4 regions of the Paenibacillus sp. ICGEB2008 genome follow, and region 1 is predicted to be linked to each of the others. Evidence: riboswitches for the same ligand, from Rfam matches in the RefSeq annotation. Region 1 holds a riboswitch; each other region holds the start of a gene.
The links. A riboswitch is a leader RNA that binds a small molecule or an ion and turns the genes downstream of it on or off. The one in region 1 is predicted to bind cobalamin.
Positions count from the first base shown of each region.

Region 2: it holds a riboswitch for cobalamin, as region 1 does, so the genes downstream of both, C400_RS0107780 (ABC transporter substrate-binding protein) here and C400_RS0104340 (ABC transporter substrate-binding protein) in region 1, are expected to answer to the same signal.
Region 3: it holds a riboswitch for cobalamin, as region 1 does, so the genes downstream of both, cobJ (precorrin-3B C(17)-methyltransferase) here and C400_RS0104340 (ABC transporter substrate-binding protein) in region 1, are expected to answer to the same signal.
Region 4: it holds a riboswitch for cobalamin, as region 1 does, so the genes downstream of both, metE (5-methyltetrahydropteroyltriglutamate--homocysteine S-methyltransferase) here and C400_RS0104340 (ABC transporter substrate-binding protein) in region 1, are expected to answer to the same signal.

Region 1 covers NZ_AMQU01000006.1:177,475-185,381, forward strand. Annotated here, with positions in the region: gene C400_RS0104315 (xanthine phosphoribosyltransferase) at 1-263, shown strand, start outside; gene C400_RS0104320 (nucleobase:cation symporter-2 family protein) at 257-1,564, shown strand; gene C400_RS27360 (hypothetical protein) at 1,959-2,135, shown strand; cobalamin riboswitch at 2,518-2,722, shown strand; gene C400_RS0104340 (ABC transporter substrate-binding protein) at 2,939-4,522, shown strand; gene nikB (nickel ABC transporter permease) at 4,538-5,467, shown strand; gene nikC (nickel transporter permease) at 5,482-6,297, shown strand; gene C400_RS0104355 (ATP-binding cassette domain-containing protein) at 6,297-7,220, shown strand; gene C400_RS0104360 (ABC transporter ATP-binding protein) at 7,217-7,907, shown strand, end outside.
Region 2 covers NZ_AMQU01000007.1:683,005-690,911, reverse strand. Annotated here, with positions in the region: gene C400_RS0107810 (cobyric acid synthase) at 1-310, opposite strand, end outside; gene cobS (adenosylcobinamide-GDP ribazoletransferase) at 349-1,218, opposite strand; gene cobU (bifunctional adenosylcobinamide kinase/adenosylcobinamide-phosphate guanylyltransferase) at 1,215-1,775, opposite strand; gene cobT (nicotinate-nucleotide--dimethylbenzimidazole phosphoribosyltransferase) at 1,772-2,842, opposite strand; gene C400_RS0107790 (ABC transporter ATP-binding protein) at 2,883-3,719, opposite strand; gene C400_RS0107785 (FecCD family ABC transporter permease) at 3,716-4,762, opposite strand; gene C400_RS0107780 (ABC transporter substrate-binding protein) at 4,759-5,766, opposite strand; cobalamin riboswitch at 5,974-6,189, opposite strand; gene C400_RS0107775 (histidine phosphatase family protein) at 6,285-7,037, opposite strand; gene cbiB (adenosylcobinamide-phosphate synthase CbiB) at 7,052-7,907, opposite strand, start outside.
Region 3 covers NZ_AMQU01000030.1:30,341-38,247, reverse strand. Annotated here, with positions in the region: gene cobK (precorrin-6A reductase) at 1-454, opposite strand, end outside; gene C400_RS0124695 (sirohydrochlorin chelatase) at 451-1,518, opposite strand; gene cobJ (precorrin-3B C(17)-methyltransferase) at 1,613-3,409, opposite strand; cobalamin riboswitch at 3,718-3,903, opposite strand; gene C400_RS0124680 (TIGR00730 family Rossman fold protein) at 3,961-4,515, opposite strand; gene C400_RS0124675 (uroporphyrinogen-III synthase) at 4,715-5,572, opposite strand; gene C400_RS0124670 (GerAB/ArcD/ProY family transporter) at 5,674-6,828, opposite strand; gene C400_RS0124665 (hypothetical protein) at 6,872-7,096, opposite strand; gene C400_RS0124660 (Ger(x)C family spore germination protein) at 7,089-7,907, opposite strand, start outside.
Region 4 covers NZ_AMQU01000030.1:1,961-9,867, reverse strand. Annotated here, with positions in the region: gene C400_RS0124570 (glycoside hydrolase family 3 C-terminal domain-containing protein) at 1-688, opposite strand, end outside; gene C400_RS0124565 (AbrB/MazE/SpoVT family DNA-binding domain-containing protein) at 922-1,392, shown strand; gene C400_RS0124560 (anaerobic ribonucleoside triphosphate reductase) at 1,685-3,634, shown strand; gene nrdG (anaerobic ribonucleoside-triphosphate reductase activating protein) at 3,631-4,128, shown strand; cobalamin riboswitch at 4,318-4,513, shown strand; gene metE (5-methyltetrahydropteroyltriglutamate--homocysteine S-methyltransferase) at 4,672-6,990, shown strand; gene C400_RS0124545 (DUF6985 domain-containing protein) at 7,078-7,611, opposite strand.

The sequences.
Region 1 (7,907 bases):
ATGTGCTGATCGTGGATGATTTTTTGGCAACTGGTGCAGCTTTGGTCGGACTTACCGATATTGTGAAGGAAGCAGGAGCAGAGCTGGCCGGAGTTGGCTGCGTAATTGAAAAGAGCTTTCAGGAAGGCCGTGGACTGTTGGAGCAAAGAGGTATTGCCGTACGTTCTCTAGCGCGTATCGCTTCCATGGCACCGGGCGAAGTCCATTTTATAGAGGAAGCTGGCACGGTAATTCCTCCCGTTAAGGAGAATGTGGGATGTTAAGTAAACAAAAATTATTTGCGCTGGGCTTCCAGCATGTCATGGCGATGTACGCCGGAGCCATTGCCGTCCCTCTGATTGTAGGGGGAGCGCTGCACCTGACGCCAGCCCAGATGGCTTATCTAGTGGCTGCTGATCTATTCACTTGCGGGATTGCTACATTATTACAGATTATGGGCACACGTTTTTTCGGAAGTAGACTGCCTGTCATTTTGGGCTGTACGTTTACGGCAGTAGGACCCATTATCGCAATTGCTTCGACATCAAATCTGGCGACAGCGTACGGTGCCATCATTTTGTCCGGTATATTTGTGGTGCTTGCGGCACCGTTGTATGGCAAACTGTTACGCTTTTTCCCAACAGTGGTTACCGGCTCGGTCGTTACGATTATCGGTCTATCCCTTATTCCGGTGGCGATGAACAATGTAGCGGGTGGTCAGGGCAGCGCGGATTTTGGACAGCCGCGTAATTTGCTGCTGGCGCTGGTTACACTACTGGTTATTCTGCTTGTCAATCGAGTAGCCAAGGGCTTTTTACGCTCGATTTCCGTTCTTATTGGTCTGTTCGCAGGTACTGTAGTCGCCTATGCGATGGGAATGGTGCATTTTGCTCCCGTAGCGGATGCTTCGTGGGTGAGTATTGCGCAGCCGTTTTATTTTGGTAAGCCGGAGTTTAGCATTATGGCAGTATGTACGATGATTATCGTCAATATTGTGAGCATGGTCGAGTCTACAGGGGTTTATCTAGCAGTAGGTAAAGCGATTGATCAGAAAGTGGAGCAAAAGCAAATCGTCAATGGACTTCGTTCGGAAGGACTTGCAATTATGTTGGGCGGTATTTTTAATGCGTTCCCTTACACGGCCTTCTCCCAAAATGTGGGTTTAATCTCGCTGACTCGCGTCAAATCCCGTAACGTTATTTTTGCTGCTGGCGGCATCATGGTCGTCCTCGGTTTGCTGCCTAAGCTGGCTGCCTTGACGACAGTAATTCCTAACGCTGTGCTGGGCGGGGCGATGATCGTCATGTTTGGCTCGGTTGCTGCATCAGGCATGTCTATTTTGTCAGAAGTGGATCTGCGGAAAGAAAGCAATCTGCTGATTGCAGCATGCAGTATTGCCGTGGGCCTAGGCTCAGCTGTTCTGCCGCAAATGTTCGACCAACTGCCGAGCTTTGCCAAAATGCTGCTGCAAAATGGCATCGTATCTGGCTCGATTACGGCAATTGTCTTGAACATTGTTTTGGCAAGAAAACAGGGTGAATCGGTCAAAGGCGTTAATGTCTCAGAAGTTCCACAGAAGGTTTGATGAATAGGAAATAAACAAAAACAGCCGGAGAAAGGGCGTTGCCTCTTTTCCGGCTGTTTGGCATGGGGTTATCCAGTACTAGTTATTTATTAAGCAGCATGAAATTATTGATAAAACCCTCTTTCTGTATGAAGATCGGGGTTTGGATTTTCGAAGTGAAGTCATAATAGTACACGCCGCGTCCTTCCTCCTGATTTTTCGGGAGGCGCTGCCTAAATAATAGACCCCTTTGCTGTCTGGGGACATATAGATAAAGCTGCGGGACGAAATGGGGAGCTTAGTTTGGTGCGTTTTCCAGTTGCACTTTTAGGTTGGTTTATCTACTAGAGGAATTTGCTAGAGTGGTAGGAAGAGGCATGGTATAATCTACCTTAAGGACTTTGGATAGTGGTGGATGTTTTCGGATCACGGCGCAGCTTCCCGAAAGGGGGTGAAGCCGATGGTCAACCTTGTGTCGTGCTATGATGTGCTGCGTTGGATGGTTACGTTACTAAGCCTGGTGTTTAGTATTCGTAAGCTTTATCGCTGGCTGCGTCGGAAATTTCGGAACAAGCGAAAACCCACCGCGTAATTAGGTTGGCCCCTAACAGTGGGTTTCGTTCGCATTAACATTCAGTTATGCAGCGCGCCGTGGTGGTGATCCACAGCCTTTCAAGTCCTAAGAGTCTTTGCCGTTGGAGCGGCGAAGGCTCTTTTTAGTATACGGATACGGTGGTTATCTCTATACCTAATTTTAACACGTGAATTGTGTGCACGCAACGTTAAGACATACCTTCAATTGCGCGCAAGCAATGAATAGCCTTGGTCTTGATTCACACTATATCATTCAAATTTAAATTATTACGCAACATTTGTTGACAAGCCAGTAGCAACAAAATAAGATAATCCTAAATCGTAATAAAAAGGAATAAAGGAAGAAAACAGGTGTGAGCCGGACAACTCTATATACGAAGTTTCGTAGAGACGATGTAGATAGTTGTTGAGCGTGTTCACTTAAAAGGGAAGTTCGGTAGATTCCGACACGGACCCGCCACTGTATACAGGCATCAGCAGGGTACTGCTGGAGCTTTCAGAACAAGCCACTGGAACTGTGAGGAACCGGGAAGGCCTGAAAGATACGCTTGGAGTCAGGAGACCTGCCTGTTTTGACATCACTGTCAGACCCACGGGATGCTGGGGAGGTGGTTAGGCGTGCTGCATACGGAATGTCTGAAACCGATCTGATCCCTTCTATGTTTTTGGAGCTGGCTTTGAGGTGAGTTTTGACATTTTATAATGAAAGCATTTCTGACTGCTGATCAAGTGGTTGGGAATGCTTTTTCGCGTTTTGCGTTAGGTTTATACGATTTTACAAGATAGAGGGGAAAATGTGGGATGATAGGCAATCGTAATAGGCGTTCATGGTTCATATGTACAGGATTGCTGCTGCTGATGGCAGTTATGACTCTTTCCGGATGTGGCGTAGCCACGAAGACGGAGGATAGCTCGGGCAAGGGTGAGAACACGTCTGCACAACAGACTCAAGCAGATAAAAAGCTGGTGATGGCGTATACGTGGAAACCGTCAGGCGTCGATCCGCATGGAGACAATAGCTGGGATGTGATGCGTTCCGGTGCCGGTGAGACACTCATTCGTTTGAATGAAAAGCTGGAGCCTGTGGCTTGGCTAGCCAAGGAGTGGAAACATGACAGCCCTAACGTGTGGTCGTTCAGCTTGCAGGATAAGGTCACGTTTCATAATGGAAAGAGCATGGATGCAGCAAGTGTAAAAGCATCTTTGCTGCGCTCAATCGAGAAAAGCCATCTGGCGAAGGATTTACTGGATGTGAAGTCCATTGATGTAACTGGTCCGCTGACGCTGAAAATTACGACAAACCAGCCGAATGCAGCGCTGGTATCCAATTTGGCTGATCCGTCAACGATTGTACTGGATGTGGCATCCATGAAAGATGAGCAAAGCTACCCTGCAATGACAGGTGCTTTTAAAATCAAAGCCTTCAACAAGGATCAATCCTTGGTCGTCGAGCGTTATGACGGATACTGGGGCGAAAAGGCGCGATTGGCCGAAGCGACGATGAAATTCATTACGGACGGTAATTCGCGCCTGATGGCGTTACAATCTGGTGAGGTGGATGTAGCGACGGATATTCCGGTAGATAACGCAGAGGTATTAAAAAAGAACGACAAGCTACAAGTGCTGTCGGCTCCATCCTTGCGCACCCATATGATTGTGTACAACATGGAATCACCTGTGTTCAAGGATGCAACCAACCGTAAGGTGGTGGACAGTCTGATTCCGCGCGCATCCATTGTGAGCGCCGTCATGAGAGGCTTCGGTACGGAAGCAAGCAGCCCGTTTCCGAGCATTCTTCCCTTCGGTAAGATTGAGCGCAAAGCATTGGACGGAACGGCGGAGCAGTTGTTGACGAAGGATGGCTGGCAGAAGGATGCCCAAGGTACGTGGACCAAGCAGGGCAAGCCATTCGAGGTTACGCTGCTGACCTTCCCACAGCGTCCGGAGCTATCCGTCATGGCTGAGGTGATTCAGAGCCAATTGCTGAATGAGGGAATTCAGGTCAAGATTCGCAAGGTGGAAAATATCGACGAGGCATTGACCAAAAATGATTGGGATTTTGCTATGTACAGCATGCTCACGGCCCATACAGGGGAGCCGCAGTATTTTATGGACATGTTCTACTCCTCTACAAGTGAAGCGAATGTAAGCCGTTATGCTTCCAAACCGCTGGAGAATATTCTTCACAGCCTGAAGTTGGCGAAGGATACCGCACAGCGTAATGCGGTAACACTGCAAGCGCTGGATATCATCAATACAGATTTGCCGCAGTCGTTCATTGTGCACCCTGACAATGTGTTTGGTGTGAAAAAAGGAGTAAAGGGCTTTACACCGCATCCGATCGAGTATTACTACATTACAGCGCAATCCGATATTGCGGAATAACGAGCAACGTATCCTATGATTCGTTTTATATTGGAACGTGTGGCGCAGCTGCCCATCATTGTATTCGTTGTATCTACGCTGACTTTTGTACTGATGAGGCTGGCCCCTGGTGACCCTGCTCTCATTTTGCTCACCGCGCATAATGTTCCTGCTTCTGGGGAGGCGCTAACCGCGCTGCGAAACGAACTGGGCTTGAATGAGCCGCTTCATATTCAATATGTGAACTGGCTGAGGGATGTGTTCACAGGACATTGGGGAACCTCGTATGTGTCCAAGGAGTCAGTGCTAAACGAACTATGGAGCAGACTGCCCGCCACGGTGGAGCTAGCTTTGGCGGGCTTTGCCGTCATGACGGTGCTTACGCTTGGGATGGGACTGGCTGCCTCGCTAAAAGTCAGCGGTCCACTAGATCGTCTGGGCAGGCTGTTCGCTTTGCTGGGATCGTCAATCCCTTCTTTTTGGCTTGGGTTTCTGCTGATCTATCTATTTTCCGTTCGCTTGGGCTGGCTCCCATCCATGGGAAGGGAGGACTGGACACATTTAGTACTCCCAGCGCTGACGCTTGGTGCAGGATTGGGAACGGTGCAAGCCCGTGTATTGCGTGCTCAGATGCTGGAGCTGAGTGACCGGAATTTTGTGAAGGCAGCGAGGGCTCGCGGTTTTTCACGTATGCATATTCTCTTTTTTGAGATATTTAAACATGCCGTTCTGCCTATGATTACGCTGCTAGGTACGAATCTATCATTTATGCTGGCAGGTAACGTCATCGTAGAAACCATTTTTTCATGGCCAGGGTTAGGAAAGTATTTTATAGATGCAATTACGCAGCGGGATTACCCGGTGATTCAGGGGTATGTTATGTTTGCCGCGTTTTTAATTGTAGGTGTTCAGTGTTTGGTGGATGTGGTCCAGACGGTGATAGATCCAAGGCTGCGTTTGCGTTAAGGGGGAAGCTGAAAATGAAAAAGATACGGCTTTCCTTTAGAGGAAGCTTGCTGGCAGGGGGCGCACTGTTTGGCCTGATCGTGCTGCTTGGGTTGCTGGCTCCCTGGGCCGCTCCGCATGATCCTCTGCATGTGGACCTTCTGAACCGTTTGGCACCACCCAGCCGTAAATATCCTTTCGGTACGGATCATCTGGGTCGGGATGTGCTGTCACGGCTCATTTATGGAATTCGGACAAGCGTGTTAATCGCTTGTGCGATTACGGTAGCTACGCTATGTATTAGTCTGCCCACAGGCTTGCTCATTGGTTATGTGCGAGGACGTGTGGATCAGCTGATTATGCGGGGAATTGATGGTGTACTGGCTTTTCCCGATATTATTTTAACGGTGGCGATTGTGGGTATTTTGGGGCCGGGTTTCGTTAACATGACCTTAGCGATTATTGCGGTACGGTGGGCGGGCTATGTCCGCTATATCCGTAGTTTGGTTCAAAAAGCCTGCCAGGAGGACTATGTACGGTATGCCCGTTTGTCCGGCAATTCACACGTGCGCATACTAAGACGTTATGTATTGCCACAAGTATGGCCGCAATTATTGGTATATGCGGTATGGGATATTGGACACGTGGTGTTAATGATCGCTGGACTCTCCTTTCTTGGACTGGGTGTACAGCCGCCCAAGCCAGAGTGGGGCGTGATGCTGCATGATGCAACCTCGTATTTTCAGGTGGCTCCGCATGTTATGATCTTTCCGGGTTTGGCGATTATGCTGTTTGTGCTTGCCTGCCAGCTTCTGGGTGATCATTTTTCAGAAAAGGGGGCGGCGAAATAGTGGGAAAACGACCAGTCATAGGGTGGAAGGATACGATAGAACGAGCTTACGTACAAAAACCGTTGTTACACGTGGAACATTTGGAGATTAGTCGTACAGGTGCAGGAGCAAGCGGAAGCGGGAACGGGAGCAATCCGCTACTGCGAGATGTGAACTTTTCCGTCTACCCAGGGGAAATTGTGGCTCTGACTGGACCAAGTGGATGTGGCAAGAGCCTGACCGCACACGCAATCGCGGGTATGCTGGACCCAAGTGTTGGTGTTACGCAAGGGTGCATCTACTATAACGGGGAAGACATTATCCCGTTCCATGAACAGCGCTGGCAAAGACTGCGCCGTGAGGATATTGCCCTGCTCATTCAACAATCGCTGAGCGGGCTGAACCCGATCCGTACCGTCCGCGCCCAGCTGACGGATACGCTTAGACTGCACAGGCGGCGCCAAATGCACGCCCAGAAGGAGCAGGGCCAGGCTGATCTTGCCCCGTCCCACACTGCATCACAGCAGACCCATCGACGACAGGGCGTAATGTCACGGATGCGACAGATGCTGAACCGTGCCACGGAGCTGGCTGGAGGCCACACTACTCCAGGGCAGGAAGCTTATTTGTGTTCTCTGCTCCGCAAGGTCGGTTTTGCCGATCCTGAGTATATTCTGTCATCATATCCTTTTGAACTAAGCGGAGGTATGTGCCAAAGGGTGCTGCTGGCTGCAATGTTAAGCTCCGGCCCGCGCCTCTTTATTGCCGACGAGCCCACTACAGCGCTGGATGTGATCAACCGCGACAAGGTTCTGTCATTGCTTTTACAGTTGAGAGAGGATTTCGAGCTCACTATTTTGTTAATTTCACATGATCGCCAGGGTATGAGTCGCGTAGCAGATCGAGTACTGGAGATGACCCCGGAAGGAAGGATGCAATCGTGATATTGGAATTGAAGAACGTCACCAAAGCTTATCCTGTCCGCAGACGGAGAAATGGCTGGTTCAACACGAGACGGGGTGAGCAACAGGCAATAAAGAAAGTGAGTTTGCAATTACGACAGGGAGAATGCCTTGGACTGGTTGGAGAAAGCGGAAGTGGTAAAAGTACGCTGGCGCAGTGTATCCTGGGGCTGGAGTCGTTGACCTCGGGGGAAATCTGGCTGGATCAGCAGCCCATACATACCGGAAGGATGAAAGATATTCATCTGTACAAACGAATCCAGTTAGTCACGCAGGACTCGGCCTCCTCACTGCATCCCCGTATGACCATTCGAGATATTCTGATGGAGCCGATCCGGAACTATTTCCCTGAGCGAAAAGTAAGGGCACTGGATATCTGCCTTTCCTTACTGGAATCGGTAGGGTTAGAGGCTGACAGTCTGAAAAAATACCCTGCGCAGCTAAGCGGTGGACAAAAACAGCGGGTGTGCATTGCTCGGGCGTTGGCCGTTGAACCAGAAATCATCCTGTTCGATGAATCCGTCGCCAATCTGGATACGACAACCCAGTCCTCGGTGCTGAACATGCTCAAAAGAATGCAGCTCGAACGTCAGTTGTCCTTTCTTTTCATCACCCATGATCTTCAATCCACCCGTACGTTCTGTGATCGTGTTGCCGTCATGGTTCAGG
Region 2 (7,907 bases), on a different contig from region 1:
CACCGTGTACAACAATTTGTGAGTGCATATCCTTGACCGGCTTAATCAGAATCGGATTCATGTCGGTCGTCGCCTCAATACCACAAGCTTCGGCCTGTACTCCCTGTGCACGTCCAATTTCCTTGCCGTCCTCGGTAACATAAGAGTTTAACGCCATATTTTGTGACTTAAACGGTGCGGGACGGTAGCCGTCCTGCAGAAAGATCCGGCACAGCGCGGTCGTCACCACGCTTTTACCCACATCCGACGCTGTTCCTTGAAGCATTAATATAGCTGCCGGGTTCGTGCGGGACGGTTCGAAAGTTGACAATTGCCTCTTCCCCTTTAACGAATTCATTTCAAATTTGATCACAACCCGTACAAAATGACAATAAACAGCAACAAAACAGTCTCCAGCAATTCGTTCAAAGCTCCGTATATATCTCCCGTAAGTCCCCCAAGACGGCGATTAATACGGTTTGCTGTAAAGGTTCCAACTCCGTAAGCCAAGAGCGGAAGCAACGCAAAGCCTATCCAGATTGGAAGGCTTTCAGAATACGAAAGGAGCGTCTGTAAGTGTGATCCTGCTAACGACAGGTTTCCTGATCCCTCTGTTGCTGTAGCTGGTCCTGCAAGTATATACTGGCCTGCGGCAGCACCTAGAGTCACGACTACAGCCCAAAATACGGCCAGTCCGGCACGTCCACCACTCATATCAGCAAAACGCGCAGCCAGTCCATCATCGTTACGGGCTTTAGGCCAGCGCTTCATTGCATGTACCATAAACCAGCGGCTCCAAACCATCGGAAGCAACAACAAGCCAGACACATTTTGTTCAACCAGCACGGTATACACCAAAGCAGCCTTGAGCATGAGTAGCAGCACACAAGCAATAACCCCCATTGCTCCTACACGGCTATCTTTCATAATCTCCAGCATCCGTTCACGGGACCGGTAGCTGAATAAGGCATCCGCAGCATCCATCCACCCGTCCAGATGCAGTCCGCCCGTCAACCAGACCCAGACTGCAAGGGTAAGAATCGCACACGGCAGCGGTGGCAGCACCATAGCCGTAAGCGCCGCAATGCCCCAGACGATAATACCAATAATGACTCCAACCAGCGGATAATAGCTTGCACTGCGTTTCAGCAGCTCCGGGGAAAAATCCAGCTCCGCCTTGACCGGTAGACGGGTTAAAAATTGAAAAGCCGCAGCAACAGCCTGACGTTCGCGGCTCATAGCTTATATTCCAACTGTTTAAGTTCTACGGGAATGCCCGCCGTCACTAAAAAAACTTCGCCACAAACACGGGCTATCCGCTGATTCATAATCCCGCTCAAATCCCGGTACAGCCTTCCAAGCGGATATTCTGGTACAATACCGTCACCGACCTCGTTGGTTACGATGACGAGCGATCCCGGATACTGCTCCACAGCTGCCGCCAGTTCATCCATGGCGGCTCTGGCCGCAGCTTCGCCGTCCTCACCTGCGGCCAGCAGCACGTTCGACAGCCACAGGGTCAGGCAGTCGACCAGCACCATAGGCGCAGGCTGCGACGCTTGATCGTCGCCAAGCCGCCGCAGCAGCTCCGGCAGCGCCTGCGCTTCCTCCAGCGTCTGCCAGTCATACCCGGCAGAATCGCGCTGGAGCCGATGAAGAGCGATACGCTCCTTCATCTCCACGTCATAGGCTTGGGCCGTTGCAATATAGCAGGCGCGCGGAGCGCGCGCCATGCATAATCGCTCGGCAAAGCCGCTTTTTCCGCTGCGTGCCCCGCCGGTCACGAGCGCCTTCATCGCTGCGCGGCTCCCTGACCGTCCGATACGCCTGCATCGGCAAAGGTCGCCATATCGCGCATAATGCGGCACGCCGCATCAATCAGGTGCAAGCTCAGCGCACCGCCCGTGCCCTCACCGAGCCGCATGTCCAGATGGAGCATGGGCTCCAGCTTAAGCTGGCGAAGCACCGCCGCGTGTCCACGCTCGTCCGAGGCGTGCGAAGCAAGCATGTACGCCGCGCTCGCAGGCGCAAGCGCGCGTGCAGCAAGGGCTGCCGCGCCGGAAATAAAGCCGTCCAGCACCACTGGACAGCGATGCGCGGCTGCGCCGAGGATGACGCCTGCCAGAGCGGCAATCTCCAGACCGCCGACCTTGGTCAGCACGTCCAGTGCGTCATTGGCATCCGGCTGATTCACATCCAATGCGCGGCAGACAACGGCTATTTTACGGGTAAGTCCCGCCACATCTACCCCCGTTCCCCGGCCCACGATCACTTCCGGATCAAGTCCGGTGAGCGCACATACAACCGCAGCGCTGGCTGTCGTATTCCCGATCCCTAGCTCTCCGGTAACAAATAGCCGTGTGCCACCTTTAACCGCTTCTGCTACGGCTTCAGCTCCGGCCAAAACCGCTTGTTCCGCTTCCGTACGCAGCATGGCTGGCCCTTTAGCCATATTCGAAGTGCCCATACGCACCTTACGATTCACTAAATCTGGGTGAGCAACGTCCGCATTCACGCCAACATCTATTACCTGGACATCAGCGCCTGCATGACGTGCCAGCACATTAATTGCTGCGCCGCCTGACAGCATGTTATACAGCATTTGCTGCGTAACCTCAGCTGGAAAGGCGCTAACTCCCTCTTCACACACCCCATGATCCGCAGCCATGACCATCACCGTTTTACGATCAAATTCAGGCTTGTCCACGCCAGTAATTCCTGCTAGCTGGATGGCCAAGCTCTCCAGCTTTCCAAGACTTCCAGGTGGCTTTGTTAATTGGTCCAAATGTGCTGACGCTGCCGAAGCCGCCACTCCATCCGGCTGGGCTATGCTATCGATCAGCTGACGCAGCTTGTCGTTCATACCTTCCACTCCCTGCTCTTTTTAGTATGTTCCCAATCTCCTATTGATCTGCTGTAGACGCAGCGCTTCTGCGCAGCAAGAGCTGCGGCACACCGCTATCGGGATGCGGAAGCATCACAGGCTCCACACCATATACACGCCGAATCCGGTCCTCTGTTAGCAAATCCGATGAACTACCCAATCCTTCAACCATTCCATCCTTAAGTACAAGCAAATTATCGCAAAACTGTGCCGCCAAATTCAGATCATGCAAGACAGCAATGATTGTCACGCCCGTTTCTTGACGCCATTCTGCCAGCAATTCCATAAATTCAAGCTGATAGCGCAAATCCAAATAGGTCGTAGGTTCATCCAGCAGCAATATTTGTGGCTCCTGCGCCATCACTTTCGCCAAAGCTACACGCTGTCGCTGTCCCCCACTCAAGCGATCCAATGTTCTGTCAGCTAGTGAAGTTAGACTCAATCGCGCTAGAACCCGATCCGTGATCGCCTCTACGTCGACTCCCTTTTCCCTGCCCAGCCAGTCCTGATGAGGGAACCGTCCCATTTCTATAACTTCCCTGACCGTGTATCTTACTGGAGGAATCCCCTCCTGTTGGAGTACAGCTACAAGTCGGGAAAGCTCTTTTCTGCTGTAGCTACCGACCTTTTTGCCATAGATATGAACACTTCCAGAGGTCGGCTGGTCTACACCAGAAAGCAGATGCAGCAACGTGGATTTTCCACTCCCGTTCGGACCAATGATCCCCCACCAAGCTCCTTCGTCTACGTTCCAGCTAACATTCTTTAGCACATGGAAATCCCCATAAGCACGGCTCAGGCCCGCTACCTCTAATGCTCGAGCACGCACCTTTAGTAATTCACTTGGTTCGGTCACAGCAGATCCCCCCTGCGCAGCTTCTTGTTCCGGTACAGGAGATATGCGAAGAACGGTGCTCCCACAAAGGCTGTCATCACGCCCAAAGGAATTTCCGTCGGGGCTAACAGCGTACGAGCTGCCGTATCTGCCCAAGCCATAAAAATAGCTCCACCCACTGCAGATAACGGAACGATCATCCGGTAATCAGGACCTGTCACCAGACGAATGATATGTGGTACAACGAGTCCGACAAAGCCAATGACTCCGCATACTGAGACAGCGGCAGCTGTCAGCAAGGTAGATATGATCAGGACAGATAGCTTCGTCGCATCTACATGAACCCCCATATGAGCCGCTTGACGTTCACCCAAAGCCAGAATATTCAGCACCCGTGCCCGGTTCCATAGAAACACCAGCCCAACGATCACGTAAGGTAAAAGAATTCCCGTATATGACCAACCTCGCAGACTAAGACTTCCCAACGTCCAGTACAATATTTCATTGACTGTTTCCTTCGACATGGCTGTCAGAAAAGAAACAATGGCTCCCCCAAAAAATTGCATCACCACACCTGATAAAATGAGGCTTTGGGTCGGAATTTTCCCACCTTCACGCGCCAACGTCAACACCATCCACAGCGTCAGCATGCCGGTTATAAATGCGACTAGCGGAAGCGTCCATATACCCACAAATGAAAATTGAAGCCCCCAATAAATCAGCACTGCCGCTCCTACCGAAGCTCCCGAGGATACCCCAAGGGTATAGGGATCAGCCAAGGGATTACGCAACACACCCTGAAATCCGGCTCCCGCCAGCGCCAGCGCTGCTCCAACCAACATTCCCAGTAACACCCGTGGCAGTCTGACCTTCAAAATAATCTGCTCTGCAGATGTATTCCAATCCGGTGTAAACGTATCACTTAACCACGGTAGGTGGTTGATCAAAATACCTGTGATCTGGCTGACCGGAAGACTGACCGAGCCGATGCCAAGACAGAGCAGCAGCGTCAGCAGCAGCAAGACAAGACCAGTCCCCCCAAAACCGATCAGTCTACGGTTCATTTGAAAATTTCAGGGTACACGCCCTTGGCTACTTCCTTGAGCCCTTCTGTTACGCGTGGACCTGGACGGCTAATCAAATTATCATCCACGGCAAATACACGATTGTTACGAACAGCCGATATTTGATCCCATCCACTGCGAGCTTTTATGATATCGCTGAGGGTCTGGCCTGTTTTGTCATCCTTCACACTTTTGCTGTACAAAATCACGTCAGGGTTGGCAGCTATAATATTTTCCTCACTGATTTGGTACCAGCCCTTCTGCGTGGCACCCACGTTTTCGCCGCCTGCCAATGTAATCAGTTCGTCCATAAACTCGCCTTTACCCACTGTCCAGCCTGGTGAAAACTCGACGTATACCCGCAGCTTCTGCCCTTTGCCGATATTTTTAACTCCTTCTTTCACTTCCGCTACATCTGCTCTCATCTTGTCGGTCACCGCTCTCGCTTCTTTCTGATGATCGGTGATTTTCCCATACAATTCGATGTTAGCTATGACATCTTCAACGGTCTTCGGTTCCGTTTTAAAAATCATAATTCCCATGTCACGCAGCTTAGTCGTAGCCTGTTCACTAAGTGAAATCCCTGCAAAAACGACATCAGGGTTCGCAGCAATAATCGCCTCTTCGTTCGGTTTCATAATACCGCCCACTTTAGGCTTTTTCGTAGCTGCCTCTGGGTAATCAGAGTAGTCGGATACACCAACAATTTCCTTATCCAATCCGATAGCGAACAGCGCTTCAGTTTCTGCCGGGGAGACGGAAACAATCTTGTCCGGTGCTTTTTTGAATGTAAATTCCTGTCCTGTTGCATCCTTAACCGTTAGCGGGTAAACCGTTTTGCCCGGAGGCTCTTGTGCGGTTACAGTCTGTCCCGGCTGCTGTGAAGAAACTTGGCCCTCTTTATTTTCTACATTTTTTCCATTCGCGCCACATGCACTCAGTACAACTGCCAATATCAGCGCCAATAGACCTGTTGTCCATACCTTTATTTTCTTTCCTGCCATGATTTGCACCCCTTCATACAAAAATCGTTAAGAGCGTTACTTGAACATCATCCGTATTTCCTCATTCCAGCCTTCTTTTCCTATCAAAAACCCCCGCATCCTCATTTCAGGACACAGGGGTCACGTTAGCACAGATTGTGCGCAGGCGGGCAGCTTCCTTCCGCATGGACAGTCACTGCGAACACGTCATCCTTTCCTCGAAGGATTATGGTGACAGGCGGACGGGCAGGTATCCTGACTTATGGAAGAGGCATGCCCTGATATTCTTTCATATGCTTGGCGGCACATGTAACAGGGCTAATGAGCATGTTTCCATTTACAGTGGCGGGACCGCGTCGGACTCACACCGACTTCCCTTTTAACAGCGCAATGAAGAAAAGCAAGTTCCCTCACACGGCGCCGACCTCGTCTGCTGGATATTTGATGTAGTGTAGTCAAGCCGTTCTTTTACTTGATGATTATAGGTTAAAAAGAGTTAGCTTACAACCCAAACAGCTGCTTGATTCGCCACAACTACCCTAGTGAAAAAGCAATTTTGCTATACAATTGTGCAGTCCTGCCAGCCTTAACTGAAGCCTAATCGCTTCTCCCGGTTTTGGATTCAGCCTCCAAAAATCATGACCTGGTATCAGCATACAAACCAATTGGCGAATTACACCACCATGCGTGACAACCAAAACAGAGGGAGGTGCAGCATTCAACTCTATTGGCTGAACCTCCAAAGCAATGCGCCACGCAAACAGAGAGTCACGGAATTCGCGCAGACGGTTCACAAAATGTACCCAGGACTCTCCTCCAGGCGGGGTGATTCGCTGTGGCTCATCAATCCAAGCGCGATACAACGCCACATCCTTAAGCATGTCATACGTTTTTCCATCCCACTCGCCAAAGTGAAGTTCTCGCAGACGTGGCTCCATGATAGGAGGCATAGCAGATAGGGAACGTTCAGTCGTCAATGCTGACTCCGGCAAAATGATCTGCAAGGTCTGGCGACATCGCATCAAGTCACTGCAATAGATTTGAGCAAAGGACTGGCCCTGTAATTTTTCCCGTAAAGGCTTTAATTCCTGCTCTGCTCCAGACAGCAAACTCAAATCGGCATGTCCCAGATATCGACGTTCCTTATTCCATGAGGTTGTGCCATGACGAACTAGCACGAGCTCCATGTCCCACTGCAGATCTTCTTTAGCATCATTCGGCTCACTATCCTGTTGTGGGCTCGGACTTAGTGCACATTCTCGCACTCTTTTCCCTTCTGTATTTTGTTTCAAAATAATGTCACTCCTCACCGCATCCATCCCAAGGCAAAACACCCCGCAGCTCCCAACAAACACAACCCTACAAACATAGTGGATACGGCGAACATCAGCCGGATGGTATGCCGGATATCCTTCGACTCCAGTGGTCGTATCTCTTCGCCCATATATGCCCGAAAGGAGCGTACGCCGTGATACACGTTATAGCCACCGAGACGAATCCCCAAGGCACCTGCCACTGCTGATTCGGGGAAGCCGCTGTTCGGGCTTGGGTGCAGACGGGCATCCTGCTTGACTGTGCGCCAGCTTCTTGCAGCATCCAGCCGATACAACCACGCCGCTATCACAAGCATAACTGCTGTCAGGCGAGCCGGAATGTAGTTAGCTACATCGTCCAGACGTGCCGAGGCCCAGCCTAAATGCAGGTACTTTTCATTTTTGTAGCCAACCATTGAGTCGAGCGTATTTACGGCACGATATGCCAGTGCCAAGGGGGCTCCCCCGATCAGGGCATAAAAAAGCGGGGAAATAATGGCGTCCACGATATTTTCAGCGACTGTTTCGACGGTACCGCGTACAATTTCAGGCTCGTCAAGCTGCTGCGTATCCCTCCCGACAATCATGCCTAACTCCCGACGTGCCACAGTCAGGTCATTCGCCTGCAACGCTCGGTATACGGCCATCCCTGCGTCCTTTAGTCCTTTGGAAGCAATTGTGGTTGCAACCAGAACAATTTCTACGACGACAGACAACCATGGGTGAATCCAGGCAAGCACACGCAATAGCTCCCAAGCAAGCCCAAAGGAGCCTCCTGCCACAATGAGTGGAAGCAGTATACCCGCACGTTTCAATCCCCGGTCACTGCGGACCTTACGACGAATCGCT
Region 3 (7,907 bases), on a different contig from region 1:
GAATCTCCGGGTCTCCGAGTAAATGCTTGGTGAATGTGCCGAGCGTCTTACTGCCCGTCGTAAGCATGACAGAGCCTTTGAGTTGCTTAGCAATTAATGCGGCCTCTTCATAAGAAGACACAATATGGAGCAATGGATGATTGTCATACACCAGTCCCGTCCGCTCGTAGCGAATATAAGGAACTCCAGACTCGCGAGCAGCTGTCATCGCATTCGCATGTGCTTCTTCTGCAAAAGGATGACTGGCATCAACAACGGCCTGTATCCCCTTCTCCCGAATCATTGCACCCATTTCATTGGCTGTCATTCGGCCTGTACGTACGTCCAGCCCTGCTTCGGACAAGCTGGCCGCCGCGCTTTCGGTTACGACCGAAGTTAATACGTTAAAGCCGGTGTCACGGATTTGCAGCGCCAATTCCCTTGCATCGCTCGTTCCGCATAGCATGAAAATCATGAGCCATTCACCTGCCCGGTTACGTTCACTACAGACGGCGCATGTGAATGATCGTGATCATGGTCATTATGGCTGTGAGCATGGACATGCGCATGATCGTGAGCGTGGCTGTGTGTATGGTGCTCGTGATGGTGATCATGCTCATGTGCATGATGGTGGTGATGGTCATGGTCGTGATGGTGATCGTGGTCATGGTCGTGATCATGGTCGTGGTGATGATGGTGATGCTCCTGCGCTTCCAGACGGAACTGGCAGTTATCGCAATTAGCCGTAACCTTGCCGAACAAACCTTCGTTAGCTCGCTCCAGCACCAGCTCAACTAATTGAGGATGGAAGCCAAAATATCCGCCCATTTCCACTTGTAATGCAGGGTGAGCCTCGGCGAATTCCTGAGTCATTTCTCCAATGCGCTTAATCAGCACACCTGTGAATAGAAAATACGGAAGCACGATAATCTTTTTGGCCCCCAATCGTACACAACGCTCTAGGCCATCGGGAAAAGAAGGCTGCGTCACACCGATAAAGCTGCTTTCTACCCACGTATAAGAAAGCTTCTCCCACAGCATACGAGTGATTTTGAAAAAGTCACTGTTCGCATCTGGATCGCTACTTCCGCGTCCTAATACAAGTACCGCTGTTTCTTCGTCAGATACCTCGGTAGATGCCTCTACAGCGCTATTCATCCCTGCTGGAACTGCAACAGGGCGGGCCTCTTTCAAGCGGTTTAGCAGTATGCTAACGATTTTTTCGTGAACGCCAATCGGACGTCCGTATACAAATTCCACCTGCGGGTATTTTGCCTTTGCCCGGTCGATTGCCTTCGGAATATCAATTTTGGCATGCACTGCTGCGAACAAAATAATCGGAATAAAAACGACACGCGTCGCCCCTTTGTCCACACACGCCTGTACTCCTTCGGCAATACTTGGGCGTGCCAACTCCAGGAAGCAGGTTTCTACACACGTACCTGGCGCCCGATCTGCCACTGCTTGCGCAAATTCCAGTAGTTCCTGATTACCCTCTGGGTCCCGACTTCCATGTCCAACCAACAATATTGCATCCACTGCTGTGTTTTCCTCCTCATTGATAGGGATAGCCTACATGACGCCCTATTATATATATATGCTTGTATCCTGTTCATCAAGCCTACCAACCCACTTAATCACCACAAACCGCGTTCACTTCTACTGTTGCTGGTGCATCTTCATGCCGGAAACCCGCAACGATGCCTACACGTTTGAAAAACTTATGAAAACGCTCGTTCGGATGCCCTTTTTCCTTGTATTCAGCGATAATATTCTCCACGATGTCCGTAATCTGATCACCCGGAATTCCTTCCGCTACGGGCTGAGCGGCATGAGCATTACGGCCGAATTTTTTGCCGCCGAGGAAAAGATCATATCCTCCCTTGCGGTAGACAATTCCGATATCCTCCAGTACCGCTCCATAGCAGGCCATGCCGCATCCGTTCAAAGCAATGCTCGTTTCCTTGGGTGCCTGTAATCCGCCAAGCACAACCTGTAGGTGCTCAGCCACAGGCACTGCGTCATCCTTCTCCATATTACAGAAGTCGCATGCCTTGACCTTAAACACATCGCCGATCGGCATGACAATGAATCGTTCATCCCGAAGCCGTCCGACCAGTTCCTCGGGGTCTGCGCACGGCACGCGCAGCACGATCTGATGATCTGGCGTGTATTCCAGCTCGCCATCATCACCCGCTACCTCGGCGAGCAGTGCCATCTGCCGAGCAGTGAATTTCTTGTTTCCCACGCCAGGGGAAACCCCCACCTCAAACAGCGCAGGCTTGCCAAAGCCGCCTGACGCCTTCCCAGTGGTAGCCACCGTTGCCGTTCCGACGGCGCTCTGGGCAGCAGGCGCTTGCCCGCTCCAGCGAGCATTGGCTTCGCCCGGCAGCTTGCCGCCGACAGCTAGGCGGCTTAGTGCCTCTGCTGCCAGCGATGCTGGAGCCGCTCCGGTTTGCTTCGCGGGCGCAGCCTGCACGGTAGCCATCGCCTGCGGGCGTGCCTGCGTGGCAACCGCAGCGCTGCTCGCGGAAGGCTCGGGAGACGCAGACATTGCTCCACCTCCCTGCGGTGTATCCAGCGCGCGATCCTCTTGCGCGCCCAGCGACCACGGCTCCGCTTCCGTGCGAAGCCGCTGATGCGGTTTGAGCACTTGCTCGGTCGCGTCCAGCGTGTATTTACGCTGATAGCCGCGCGGAGTCACGATTAACCCGTCATACACTGTCGTCGAGGAATTGCCGATGATTACGGTCGTCAGCATCCCGATATCATGGTTCAGCATATCTTCCAGCGTCGTTACAATAACCTGCTGACGTTCACGATAAGCACTCTTCACCAGTCCAACTGGAGTTTGCGGATCACGGTAACGGAGCAAAATGGACTGCGTCTCCACAATCTGGCGGGTACGCCGACCACTACGCGGATTGTACAAGGCAATCACAAAATCAGCCGAAGCCGCAGCTTCTACACGCTTCACGATCGTTTCCCACGGGGTCAGATGATCACTCAGACTGATTGTGCAAGCATCATGCATAACCGGCGCTCCCAACAACGAAGCACAGGATTGAATAGCCGAGATCCCCGGCACAACTTCTACCTCAACCCCGTCCTCGCGACGCCAGCCTTTTTGCATCAGCACTTCGTACACCAGCCCTGCCATGCCATAGACCCCAGCATCTCCACTGGAAATGACGGCTACCTTCTTACCCATCTCTGCTTGGCGAACCGCCTCCTGCGCACGGCTCACTTCTTCTGTCATCCCTGTGCGTACAATCTCCTGTCCGTTCAACAACGGACGGATCAAATCAACGTAGGTATTGTAGCCGATAATGACCTCACTTTCGGCCAGCGCATCCAACGCCCGTTTTGTGATATGTTCCATATCTCCTGGTCCAAATCCAATCACCAGCAATTTTCCTAATGGGCTCATCGTGCTCCTCCTATCATCCTTTTCAGGGCAGCTATACTATCTATTTCAATAATTTGTGGCATCCTTTAACTCAAAAAACCCCATCCTGCCCGGATGGGGTTCCTATGTACGTATCTCTCTCACCAGACGAAACAGCGTAAGAAGACAGTTCTTGTCTTCCTCCTATCTGCCGTTGTTTTCCATCTGTTTTGTTTACGCTTCAAACGCTGCTGCACGTTCATATCCACGCAAACCTGTAACCAACATGGAAAAAGCAACGTGTGCCTGATTTCCTGATTTCGTACACCCATCCTCTCCGCGAAGGTTAACGGTGCATACAGATCAAGGTAGGTCTCCTGGCTTGGCATCAACGGATTCTCTCGTCTTCCCCGTTTTGTACGAGTGACCATTTAAAAGAACCCTCTTCCTTACAGTGGCGGGACCGCTCGGGACTTGCACCCGATTCCCTGTTACCCTTTGCTCAACCGCAAAGGCACCTTGTCTGTCCGCTATTTGATTATGGGTCTTATCATAACCTTGCCTCAATCAGTTGTGCAAGCACGAAAAAAGCTTTATTTCAAGTTCTCTGCTTTATTTTTCAACATATGCAGCAGTTCATCCGGGTCCGCAGATATACTCAGTAGCGCTGGATGATCAGCTCCGGTAAACCCTTCCTGCACGCTATGACGTACCATTTCTACCAACGGGTCAAAATATCCATTCACATTCAGCAGCCCAATGGGCTTGCGATGTATACCGATTTGCGCCCAGCACAATACCTCGAACAGCTCCTCAAAGGTTCCCAAGCCTCCCGGAAGGGCTATAAACGCATCGGCCATCTCGCTCATCGCCGCTTTACGTTCATGCATGCTTGCTACCTCAATAAACTCGGTAACTCCCCGATGAATGATCTCTGCATCGAATAACAGGGTGGGCATAATGCCGGTGACCTGACCTTCACCCGCCAGCAGTTCATCCGCCACCTTACCCATCAGCCCTCTGCTGGAGCCTCCATAAATTAAACGGATATGCTGGCGAGCCATAGCTTCACCCAGCTTGCCTGCCGCCTCAACATATACCGATGAATGTCCAGGTCTGGACCCTGCAAATACACAAATAGAATTCATAAACGTCTCAGCTCCTGTCCTCAATATCATGCATCGAAACTTATTCATTATATTAGATAAATATTTTCGCTATAACAAAAAACTTTGCGATGCATGTCCAACAAAAAAAGATAAAGACCTCGTAGGCCCTTATCTCTATTTTACTCTGTATTAGTAAATATAAGTTCATTTTTAGCTTACTGCATTTATCATTTCCAGCTCATTTCAAATGACCGTTCACGCTCTTCAGACCACAGCCATGCACCGAATCGCTATGTTCGAAATATTTGCCCAGTTCCACCATCATCGCACCCATGCGCTCTTCAGTTGGAAATACGACTCGTTCAATCCCTTCTTCCAAAATGGATTGTGCAGTCACCTTGCCTACCGATACAGCAATGACATCTTCACGAAAGGCTTCCAGTAAATCCTCCATTCGATTTTGCTTTCTGGCATATTGGGCCAAAAATCGAATTTGCGGACCACTCGTGAACGTAACGGCATCAATCGTACGGTTTATAACATCATCTAGTAGCGCCTGCAATTTTGCTTCTTCAGGTGGGATATGCTTATAAGGAAGTACTTGGCGGGTCACTGCGCCTTGCTCATCCAGCCACTCTACCAACCGGGGGGCCGGGTCTCCATGCAGTTGCAACAGTACTTCCTTCCCCTTCAGATCATATGGGGCAAAAGCCCGTGTCAATCCGATCAAACTTCCGTCCTCGTCCCGTACTGCTGGCGTAAAGCCGCGCTTTTTGAGTCCATTGACCGTCTTGTAGCCCCGTGCTGCAATGTTGGAGGATTGCAGCAACTCTATAATCTGCTCGGCCACGCCCATATCCTCTGCCATATCGAACAGAGCATCCAGTCCCATACCTGTCGTGAAGATGTACCAGTCCGGAGGGTTCTTCACCCACGATACAACAGCGTTGCGCAGCTCAATATCATCCAGAAAAACAGTCCCCTGGGCCGGGCGTTCTACTGGCTCGCCCCCCATCTTCATAACTAGCAACGCCATTTCTTCTGCTTTACGGGGACCGGCAAGAGCGACTCTCTTACCTGCCATGCGTTGTGCCATGCTGTTGCCTCCCTTGTAGATGTCGTATTTCTTTCTACCAAGTATACAATCAGAAAGGCAAAAGACAAATAAGAATTACTTTTTCGATAAATACAGTAATCTTATAAGTGGGCGTGTCCTGTTTCGCTTTCCTGCTGGCCTTCTTTCTGATCACTTCTATCCCTCTCCCTGCCAGATGATGAGTTATCATCACCTCTCCCTTTAAATTTGGGTCGGAGCAACATCCACAGCAAGAAGGGCATGAATACAAAAAAGATGACCATCACCGCAGTCCATTCCCGGCTGAAATCATAAATTTGTACGATGTTGGAGAACAGCATAAACGAACAGACATAACCTAACAAACCTAAGGGCCAAACCATCAGACTCCCCCAGACATGGGCAAACATGCGCTTTACCGCCAAACTGGTAACGTACAGATCAATTCCAATCTTCGTAAGAAAGGCTGGTACGGTCAGTGCTGCCACGAACAAGTCGAACCGATCCAGGAAGTCCGTTAGTTGCAACTGACGCACCAGTTCATACGATGGATAAAACAGTCGTGACAAGATAGGAACTCCAATCACCAACTCCGACAGCAACACCAGCATGATTATAATAGCGGTTCCGAGTAAATGCCCCAACCACGCACTACGTCCATTATAGCTCTTCCCAGAAATCACAAAGGGAACGATCATGATATCGGCCATATATCCGAGCATGCGCCAGCTCCCCTTGATCACTCCATCTACCTCCGGATGTAAATAGGGTCTCAGCATCGAAAAATCCATATTACCTCCAAAAAAAAGCGGCATAGTCAACAGTGTCACAATCAACAATGGCACAAAAATCTCGGTCATATTGACAAGGGTACTTATCCCCCCTTTAACCATAAATGCCATAGTCAATAGCACAATAAGAGATACGACCACAATCGGAGTCAGCGGCAAAAGAACCACCTCCACCAGATCGGTAATAATCCTCAAATCCCGCGCAAAAATGATCAGGAATAAAATGAAATAGACTGCAAGCAGCATACGTCCCAGCACAGGGTGAGAGCTTACCATCGCCTCCATCAGATCCTGATCAGGGAAACGGCGTTTGAGTTTCAACATCGCCCAGATCGGCAAGCAGAGCACAATGGCTGCAATTATACAGGTCCAGTAGGCATGCTGATTCGCGTGATCTGCTGCCTGCGCCGGAGCATGTATAAGGGTAATACCGACCTCCATCAATACACTAAACAGCACAATTTGTCTGGTTGTGAACTGTTTCATGCAGGTACATCCTCCTTTTGCCCGCAGGCATCCATTACACGATTTACAACGTAGGGGGGAGCCACATGTCAATAAAGCGGGTCAGCCAAGTAGCCACATAAACAGTGCTCTTCGTCGATGTGCCATAAATCCAGATGCCAATGCTAATGACATACAATACGCGGGAGACCCAGCGATTGACGGCAGGTGCATTGCTAATACGTTTACGGTCAATCAGATACATGAAGATCATAGCCAGCAATAAAGGTAATAGAAAAACTTTATTCATTCTGGATTTGCTCCTTTTTGACCCCGAATGGCTTGGTGACCGCCCCGATATTCTCAATATGCACGACCGGATCTATGGTGACCTCCACCTTGGGATACAATTGCTCCCACTGAGGTTTAATCCGTTTCCACTCATCCGGGTGATTCGTAATAATAGCCCGGCCCAGGCCAAGCACGTCTGAATGATACTTTTGCTGAATCACATGAACAGCCTCTCCCAGCTCCCTCTTAATTTCCTCGACCGTTTGCTGCTCCAACCACTTCAAATTCTCCTCCCTGGAAATATCGAAGCTCGTCTCATTTTCCTTCACATTCCCATTGCAGTTCATATGAACCGTCATTCGAATTTCGTCCCCCCGAATAAAAGGCTCGATATGAACTTTATTTTCGATGAGATGCACAGATATATAGCCTCTACCTTTGGGAGGGGGGATAAAAATTTCTGTTTCTTTGGCTTGCTCCATACCCAACAGCAGAAACCGACTGAGGTGGTTATCAATAATCCCTGTTAATCTGTCTTGGCGAAAGACAGCCAGTCCATCAACCTGAATATTTGTCTTCTTGTCTTTAAGACTATCAGGCCCATTCTTCACCAGAGACATTACTGGAACTATCGGGTCAATGCCTTCCAGCAGGACGGAATTCATCAGCAGCTTAACGGAACGAGGTTTTTTCATATAGGAAAAGTTGAGCTCACGCACCATTTCCGCTGGATATTGCTCAATCGGAGCATCTGCCTGAAGCATTTCCATCGCTGACCCCTTTGTAATAACAACAAGGGAAGACAGGCGGTTCTGCGGAATACGTGCAAT
Region 4 (7,907 bases), on a different contig from region 1:
CGTTAACACCATGGTATAACGTAGCAGGCGTCCCGTTAATCAAGTTGTAAGAAGTCATCATCGACTGGGCTCCGCCCTCCGTAAAAGGCTTCTCAAATGCTCTTAGATAATATTCTCGCAGGTTTCGTGGGTCTATGCTGGAGGAGCCAATACCCCGGTCCACTTCATTATTGTTACCTAGAAAATGTTTTAACGTCGCAACCGCTTTCAAATATACCGGATGATCACCCTGTATCCCTTTGACTAACTCCTTCGACAATTCTCCCGTCAAATACGGGTCTTCGCCGTAGGCCTCCTCATTCCTTCCCCATCTTGGGTCACGCTCCATATCCACTGTAGGCGCCCACAGGGTAAGACCGTTCAATTTTGGATCACGACGATAGTAGACACGCGCCTCATCTGCAATAACAGAGCCGATCTGACGCATTAACTCCGTATCCCAAGTACAGGCCAAACCCACAGGCTGAGGAAATGAAGTGGCCTCTCCCAACCAGGCTATCCCGTGTGCTGCTTCCGTACCGTGCTTGTAAGCTGCAACTCCCAAACGGTCAATGGCCGGCTGGTATTGCAGCATAGATTCGATCTTTTCCTCTAAGGTTAGTCGCGACACGAGATCCCGTACACGCTCATCTAGTTGAATCTTCGGATCTTGAAATAAATATTCGATACCCGTTGTTTCATGACTCAAATCCGTCATCTCCTTAGCTTCATTAAGATGATAAAAAGTTATGCACGAAAGCGCTTTAATATATCATAACGAAAAAGGATTACACCAGCAACAATACCGAAAACATCCTAAATTGGATGAAATACAAACCGCGGCATACGAGAAAAAAAAGTTGCAATTTCTTTTTCTTATATAAAGCTAAAAATGATATTTTTTGGTATAATCAGGATATATCATTGAAGGAGGAAGCGCTGATGAAAAATACCGGAATGACACGGCCTCTGGATCAGCTGGGGCGAATTGTACTCCCTAAGGAAATGCGCACCACTATGGATATCAATATCGGTGATTCGCTTGAATTCTTCGTAGATGAAGAAGGATTTGTATTAAGGAAATACACGGGTGTCTCCTGCAAATTTTGCGGCGCAGTGGATCATTTAACTTATTTTCGGGACAGCTTTATTTGCGCTGATTGCATCCAGTTATTAAAGAACGATGAACATGTACATGCCACAAGCAACGATGCCATCCAGGCTCAAGAACATACCAAATCGAACCAAGCCAACACTACCTGGCAGCCCAAGCATTCCAGAGTGCAACAAGGTGAAATGGTAAAAAAGCTCCGCAAGCTGATTCAGGAACATCCGAACCTGCCACAAAAAGTGTATGCAGAAATGCTCGATATTTCCCAAGGCCGTGTGTCCCAACTGAAAAAGCTGCTCTAAACCTTCTAAAAATTTTTTTCCCAATATCATATACGATGTACTCGAAAACCTACTTATTTCACTGTAACTACAATGGCCAGGTGTAGAGTAAGGTGCATATCTGTGGATGTGTCCCTTATTCTATACCTGGCCTTTTCCTGCTTCTCGCCTCTATCAATGTGACAATAGTCACATACTCTCAATGTCTACGTATATACAATATATAGATCGAAACAATTGGTTATCACTAGATATCATCAATATGTTGTTTTTGTGAAAAATATATATTTTTTACTATATGGAGGGTTTTACGATGAAGGTGCTGGAGGAACATCAATTATACGACATCGGTGAGCGAGTCATTGGGGCACAAGATCTGGACATGCTGCGGGAGAATGCAAATTTAAATGGAGAATCGTTTAGCGGCAAAATGAGCAAGCTTGGCTCGGAATATGCCAAATGGTATGCGCGCCTGCGTGTACTTCCGCCTGAATTAACAGACGCGATTGACCATGGGTATGTATATGTTCACGATTTGGACCAATATGCGCTCGGAACTACAAATTGTATCTTTATCCCATTTGGTCGTTTGCTACAAGACGGTTTCAATACAGGCAATGGCTCTGTACGCACACCGCAAACAATTATGTCTGCTATGGCACTGGTCGCCATCATATTCCAGTCTCAACAAAATAGCCAATTTGGTGGTGTCTCTGCCAATAAAATAGATTGGGATCTAGCTCCATACGTTGCTCGTTCCTTCCGCAAGCACCTGCGCAAAGGACTCCGGTTGTTCAAGGAAGAAATAGACTCCAACTGGTCTGATGACGAACTGCATTTAGCCAATACCCATTTGCAAGAAGTCTGCCCTCGTTCATACTCATTTGCCTATGAGGAAACGGAAACAGAAACCCGGCAGGCCGCCGAGTCGCTCATTCATAACCTGAACACGATGAGCAGTCGGGCAGGGGGGCAAATTCCGTTCACTTCACTGAATTACGGGATGTGTACGTCTGCTGAAGGTCGGCTTGTTTCGCAATCGCTGCTGGAAGCCACGATTCGTGGACTGGGCAGCGGGGAAACTCCTATTTTCCCACAACATATTTTCCAATGTAAAAAAGGAGTCAACCAGGCAGAGGGCGATATCAACTACGATTTGTTCATAAAAGCGGTAGAATGCTCCAGCAAGCGGATGTATCCCAACTTTGTGAATGTGGATGCTACCTTCAATCTGCCTTATTACCGCGCAGATGACCCGGATACCATCATTGCCACGATGGGCTGCCGTACCCGTACCATTTCTGACCGTTTCGGCAGAAACCGCCAGAGCGGCAAGGGTAATCTCTCATTTAATACTATTAATCTGGTACGGCTCGGGATTGAATATGGTATTTGCACAGGCAAGCGTCTGACACCTGACCGTGACCGCTTTGACGCGAGACTGGAAGAGGTTATGCGAATTGCAGTAGACGGTCTAATCCATCGCTATCATATCCAGACCAGCCAGCCAGCCAAAGCCTCGGACTTTATGATGCGCGAAGGGGTATGGGAAGGCGGAAAAGAACTGGCACCTGATGAGAAGGTGGGAAGCGTCCTAAAGCACGGTACGCTTTCGATCGGATTTATCGGGCTGGCTGAGTGTATGAAAGCATTATACGGAAAACACCACGGAGAGGATGATTTTGTATACCGTGAAGCACAGCGAATCATCACCTCCATGCGCGTGTATTGTGATCGAATGAGTGAACATCACAATCTAAATATTACACTGTTCGCGACACCTGCCGAAGGGCTGTCGGGCAAGTTCACATTGCTGGATCAACGTGACTTCGGAGTTATTCCTGAAGTAAATGACCGGGAATATTACACGAATTCCTTTCATATTCCGGTGTATTACAAGCTCCCGGCTGCTCGTAAAATCAGCTTGGAGGCTCCGTTCCATAATCTATGTAATGCGGGTGCAATTTCATACATCGAGCTGGACGGTAATGCGCGGAATAACCCGGAGGCGTTTCTTAAAATTGTTCAATACGCGCTGCATCAGAACATTGGCTACTTCTCCATCAACCATCCGGTGGATCGTTGTACGGAATGCGGCTATGAAGGGATTATCGGGACAAGCTGTCCTCAATGCGGCACGGATGAGGAACACACGCACTTTCAGCGTTTACGTCGGGTAACCGGATATCTGACAGGTGATTATACCGTTCGTTTTAATGCTGCCAAGCAAGCCGAAGTTCGCGACCGGGTGAAGCATAAGTGAATTTGTGCGGCTATATTCCGGAATCTCTGAATGAAGGATACGGCCTGCGCACCGTCGTATTCATTAGCGGTTGCCGCCATGCCTGTCCCGGCTGCTTTAATCCAGCTTCGTGGAACTTTCGCGCAGGGGAGCCATTCACGCCCGAGCGTCAACAGGAGGTCATCCGTGATATCATGGATAATCCGCTGTTGGACGGATTGACTCTCTGCGGGGGAGACCCTTTTTTCTCAGCAGCAGAATGCTCGCAATTTGTACGTGACTTCCGTGCGGCTTGTCCCGACCGAACCGTCTGGGCCTACACAGGCTTTGTTTACGAAGATCTGCTCATGGATCAGGAGCGACAGGAGCTGGCGCTATTGTGTGACGTGATTGTAGATGGCCGTTTTGTTGAACAGCAAAAAGATCTGACCCTCCCCTTTCGGGGCAGCCGTAATCAGCGCCTGGTAGATGTGAAAGCCAGTACTCAAGCAGGTTACACCGTTTCATTAGCTTAAAGGCGATGTTCTACTTAGCAAGATGCTATACCAAAGACAAGTTCCCCACGATGGGTTGGGCTTGTCTTTTTTGCATATAACTAACAGATTGCACCCCAGTTTCTATTACTGTTTCTATTGCACATCCTGTGAGTTTCACTTATGATGGTGAACAAGTATACGAGTGCATAATTATTCGTCATACCTTAATCGCATAGTTTGGAAATAGGTGTCTGTTCTATTCAGATCAGACTTAAAAGGGAAGCCGGTGCAAATCCGGGACGGTCCCGCCACTGTAAACGGGGAATGTTCAGCTGCTCATACACCCACTGGTCCACAGACCGGGAAGGGATGCTGAACGTCATGATCCGTAAGTCAGGAGACCTGCCTATTTTAACAACATCGCAGTACCTACGGAAGATAGGGAGGTGTTAAGAGCAGTCGCCGTATTTTTGAATTTTAATCGCGGAGGCATTCTTTCCCCTACTTATTTTTAGCCTTGGGGACAGAATGCCTTTTTTGGTACGTAAAAATAAACTGGCTACCACTTAGGAGGAAACCTACATGTCCATTAACGAACGATCTACATTGTCCGGTTTGACTAGCAGTAATCTGGGATATCCGCGTATCGGCGGGAACCGGGAATGGAAGAAAGCACTGGAGCGCTTCTGGCAGGGTAGTATTAACGAAAGTGAACTGCATAGTGAGATGAAAAGATTGCGGCTGGAGCATCTGAGCAAGCAACGTGACAAAGGGATTGATCGCATTCCTGTCGGAGACTTTTCCTATTACGATCATGTGCTGGATACATCTGTGATGTTCGGTCTCGTACCCGAACGGTTCAACTATCGTCCTACAGGTCCGGTTCCTCTGTCTGTGTATTTCGGGATGGCACGTGGGCAGAAGGGAGCTACCGCCAGCGAAATGACCAAATGGATGAATACCAATTACCACTACATCGTTCCCGAATTGGAAAATGCGGCTCCAGTGCTCACTGAAAATAAGCCCTTACTCGCTTATCGTGAAGCAAAGCAGGAGCTAGGTATTGACGGTAAACCGGTTCTCATCGGTCCCTACTCATTTGTTGTTTTATCCAAAGGCTATGATCGTAAGGATCTGGCCTCTATTATACGAACCTTCCTGCCTTTATACGCCCGAGTCCTGTCCGAACTAGCAGCAGAAGGCGTACAATGGGTCCAAATCGATGAACCTGTCCTGACCACCTCATTCCCAGTAGAGGATCTGGATATTATTCAGGAGGTCTATGAAGCTTTGACCCAAGCTGCTCCCTCCTTAAACATCATGCTGCAAACCTACTTTGGTAGCCTAGATCATTATGAGCGTCTGACTGAACTTCCAGTCCAGGGACTGGGTCTTGATTTTGTCTATGATGATGGCGAAAATCTCCAGCATATATCGCGACATGGCTTCCCCAAAGGGAAAACGCTGGGTGCTGGTGTCATTGATGGGCGCAATATATGGCGCAGCGACCTGAATGCCATGGCTGCGCTGTTGGGCCAGTTAGCAGAACAAATCAATGCAGAACAGCTTATCGTGCAGCCATCGTGCAGTCTGCTGCATGTGCCGGTCAGTCTGGAAGCAGAGCACAAGCTGGACCGAGAGCTGGTGCATGCCCTAGCCTTTGCCGATGAAAAGCTGGATGAAATCGCAGTCTTGACGGCTGCACTTGGTAAGCATGATCCATCCGCACTTGCCAAGCTTGAGCAAAGTGCGGAAGCGGTAGCCCGCTTCAACAGCTCAGCGGCAAGGGTACAGACAGCTGCCGATTTGGCCAACCTGTTGGCAAAGGAGCCACTATCACGCAGCGTTCCTTTCGCCGAGCGCCGTATAATTCAGCAAAATAGGCTGAAGTTACCCCCACTGCCTACGACGACCATCGGCAGCTTCCCGCAAACTGCTGAGGTTCGCAAGGCCCGTCTGCACTATCGCAAAGGAGAATGGTCTGCCGAGCAATATCGGACATTCATCCAGCAGCAGATCAAGGAATGGATTGATATTCAAGAGGACATTGGCATAGATGTGCTTGTACATGGGGAGTTTGAACGGACCGACATGGTGGAGTTTTTTGGCGAAAAGCTGAAAGGCTTTGCTTTTACACAAAACGGATGGGTGCAATCCTACGGTTCCCGCTGTGTTAAACCGCCGATTATTTACGGAGATGTGTCGTTCGATCAACCAATGACTGTGGAAGAGGCGGCATTTGCCCAATCGTTAACCTCCAAACCAGTTAAAGGAATGCTTACAGGCCCTGTGACCATTTTGAACTGGTCCTTTGAACGCAATGATATTCCACGCAGGCAAGTTGCTTTGCAATTAGCTCTGGCATTACGGGCAGAGGTAGAGGCACTCGAACAAGCGGGTATTAGCATGATTCAGGTGGATGAACCCGCAATTCGCGAAGGGCTCCCGTTGAAAAAAGAACAACAGCAGGCCTATCTGGATTGGGCGGTTCAAGCCTTCCTTGTGACCACGGCCACTGTTGAACCTGCGACCCAAATCCATACACACATGTGCTATTCCGAATTCCAAGATATGATCCAGTCCATTTCAGACATGGATGCCGACGTGATTTCTATTGAAACCTCTCGTAGTCATGGTGAACTGATTGTTAGCTTTGAGGATCAGGTGTACGACAAAGGCATCGGTCTGGGCGTGTACGATATCCACAGCCCGCGCATTCCTGATGAATCAGAAATGCTAAGCATGATTCAGCGTGCCTTGCGCGTACTGCCAGCAGATTTGTTCTGGGTTAATCCAGACTGTGGGCTGAAAACCCGCACCAAGGAGGAATCTGTCGCCGCGTTGCGGCAAATGGTACAGGCGGCTCAAGCAGCCCGAGCCGTGCTGTCTGTATCCAACTAATATTTTTATCGTATCCAATCACGTTGTTATATCCATCATATCCTATTCCCTTTTCGGTCTTTCTATTAGAGACCGGAAGGGAGTTATTTATTCCAAGTCATATAATGTATATAAACCTTGAATATGCTCGATTTTTAGCTGCTTCAGATGTACGCCTAAGCCATGCTCTCGATCCCAGGAACAATTAAAATTCAAATATAGTTCATCCTTTTCCGATGAGTCGGAAATCAGTATAGATATAAGCTGCATTCGATCCAGCAATTGCTCTGGTCGCTCCACATAAGGCGCATATTCATTAGGGTCCTCTCCCCATAAGCTGTATGCCTTCCGATACTTTTCCACGATGTCTACATAATGATGGTATATGGACTCCAATACTTGAGGATGGATCGCTGACGAACATGCCATATACTTCTCCCATGTCTTTCTCTGAGGTTCCGTAGGTTCTTCTATAGCCTGTGCCTGTTCTTCAGAGTCGGCTCCCACGATAAATTCGACTTCTACCTCCGACGGATGCCCGCAAAAATCAAGATGTACCACACCACGCAGTACAACCTCCTCCGACACATCCCAAGTCTCATCATCCTGTTCCAATTCCCTATACCAGTGCTTCCAGTCCATCCTTTATCCACCTCTTTATAATAGGTAATCTTTAGCTCTATTGAACACTTTACAATCTATCATTTTAATGAATGAAATTAAAGTAACATTCTGTGGGTGTTTCCAGCCAGAAATCGAGGAATTTCCAAATAAAACTACTTTATTCTACAAGATTTGCTATTCGTGTAAGCCTTCAAGAAAGAAAACCGGCCCATTTTGACCCGAAGATTTTATTATTAAAAATTTAGTACCTTGCATTAATCAGTACATGATGTTAAATTATACCTGACTACTGATTTATAATTAGTACCCGTGAC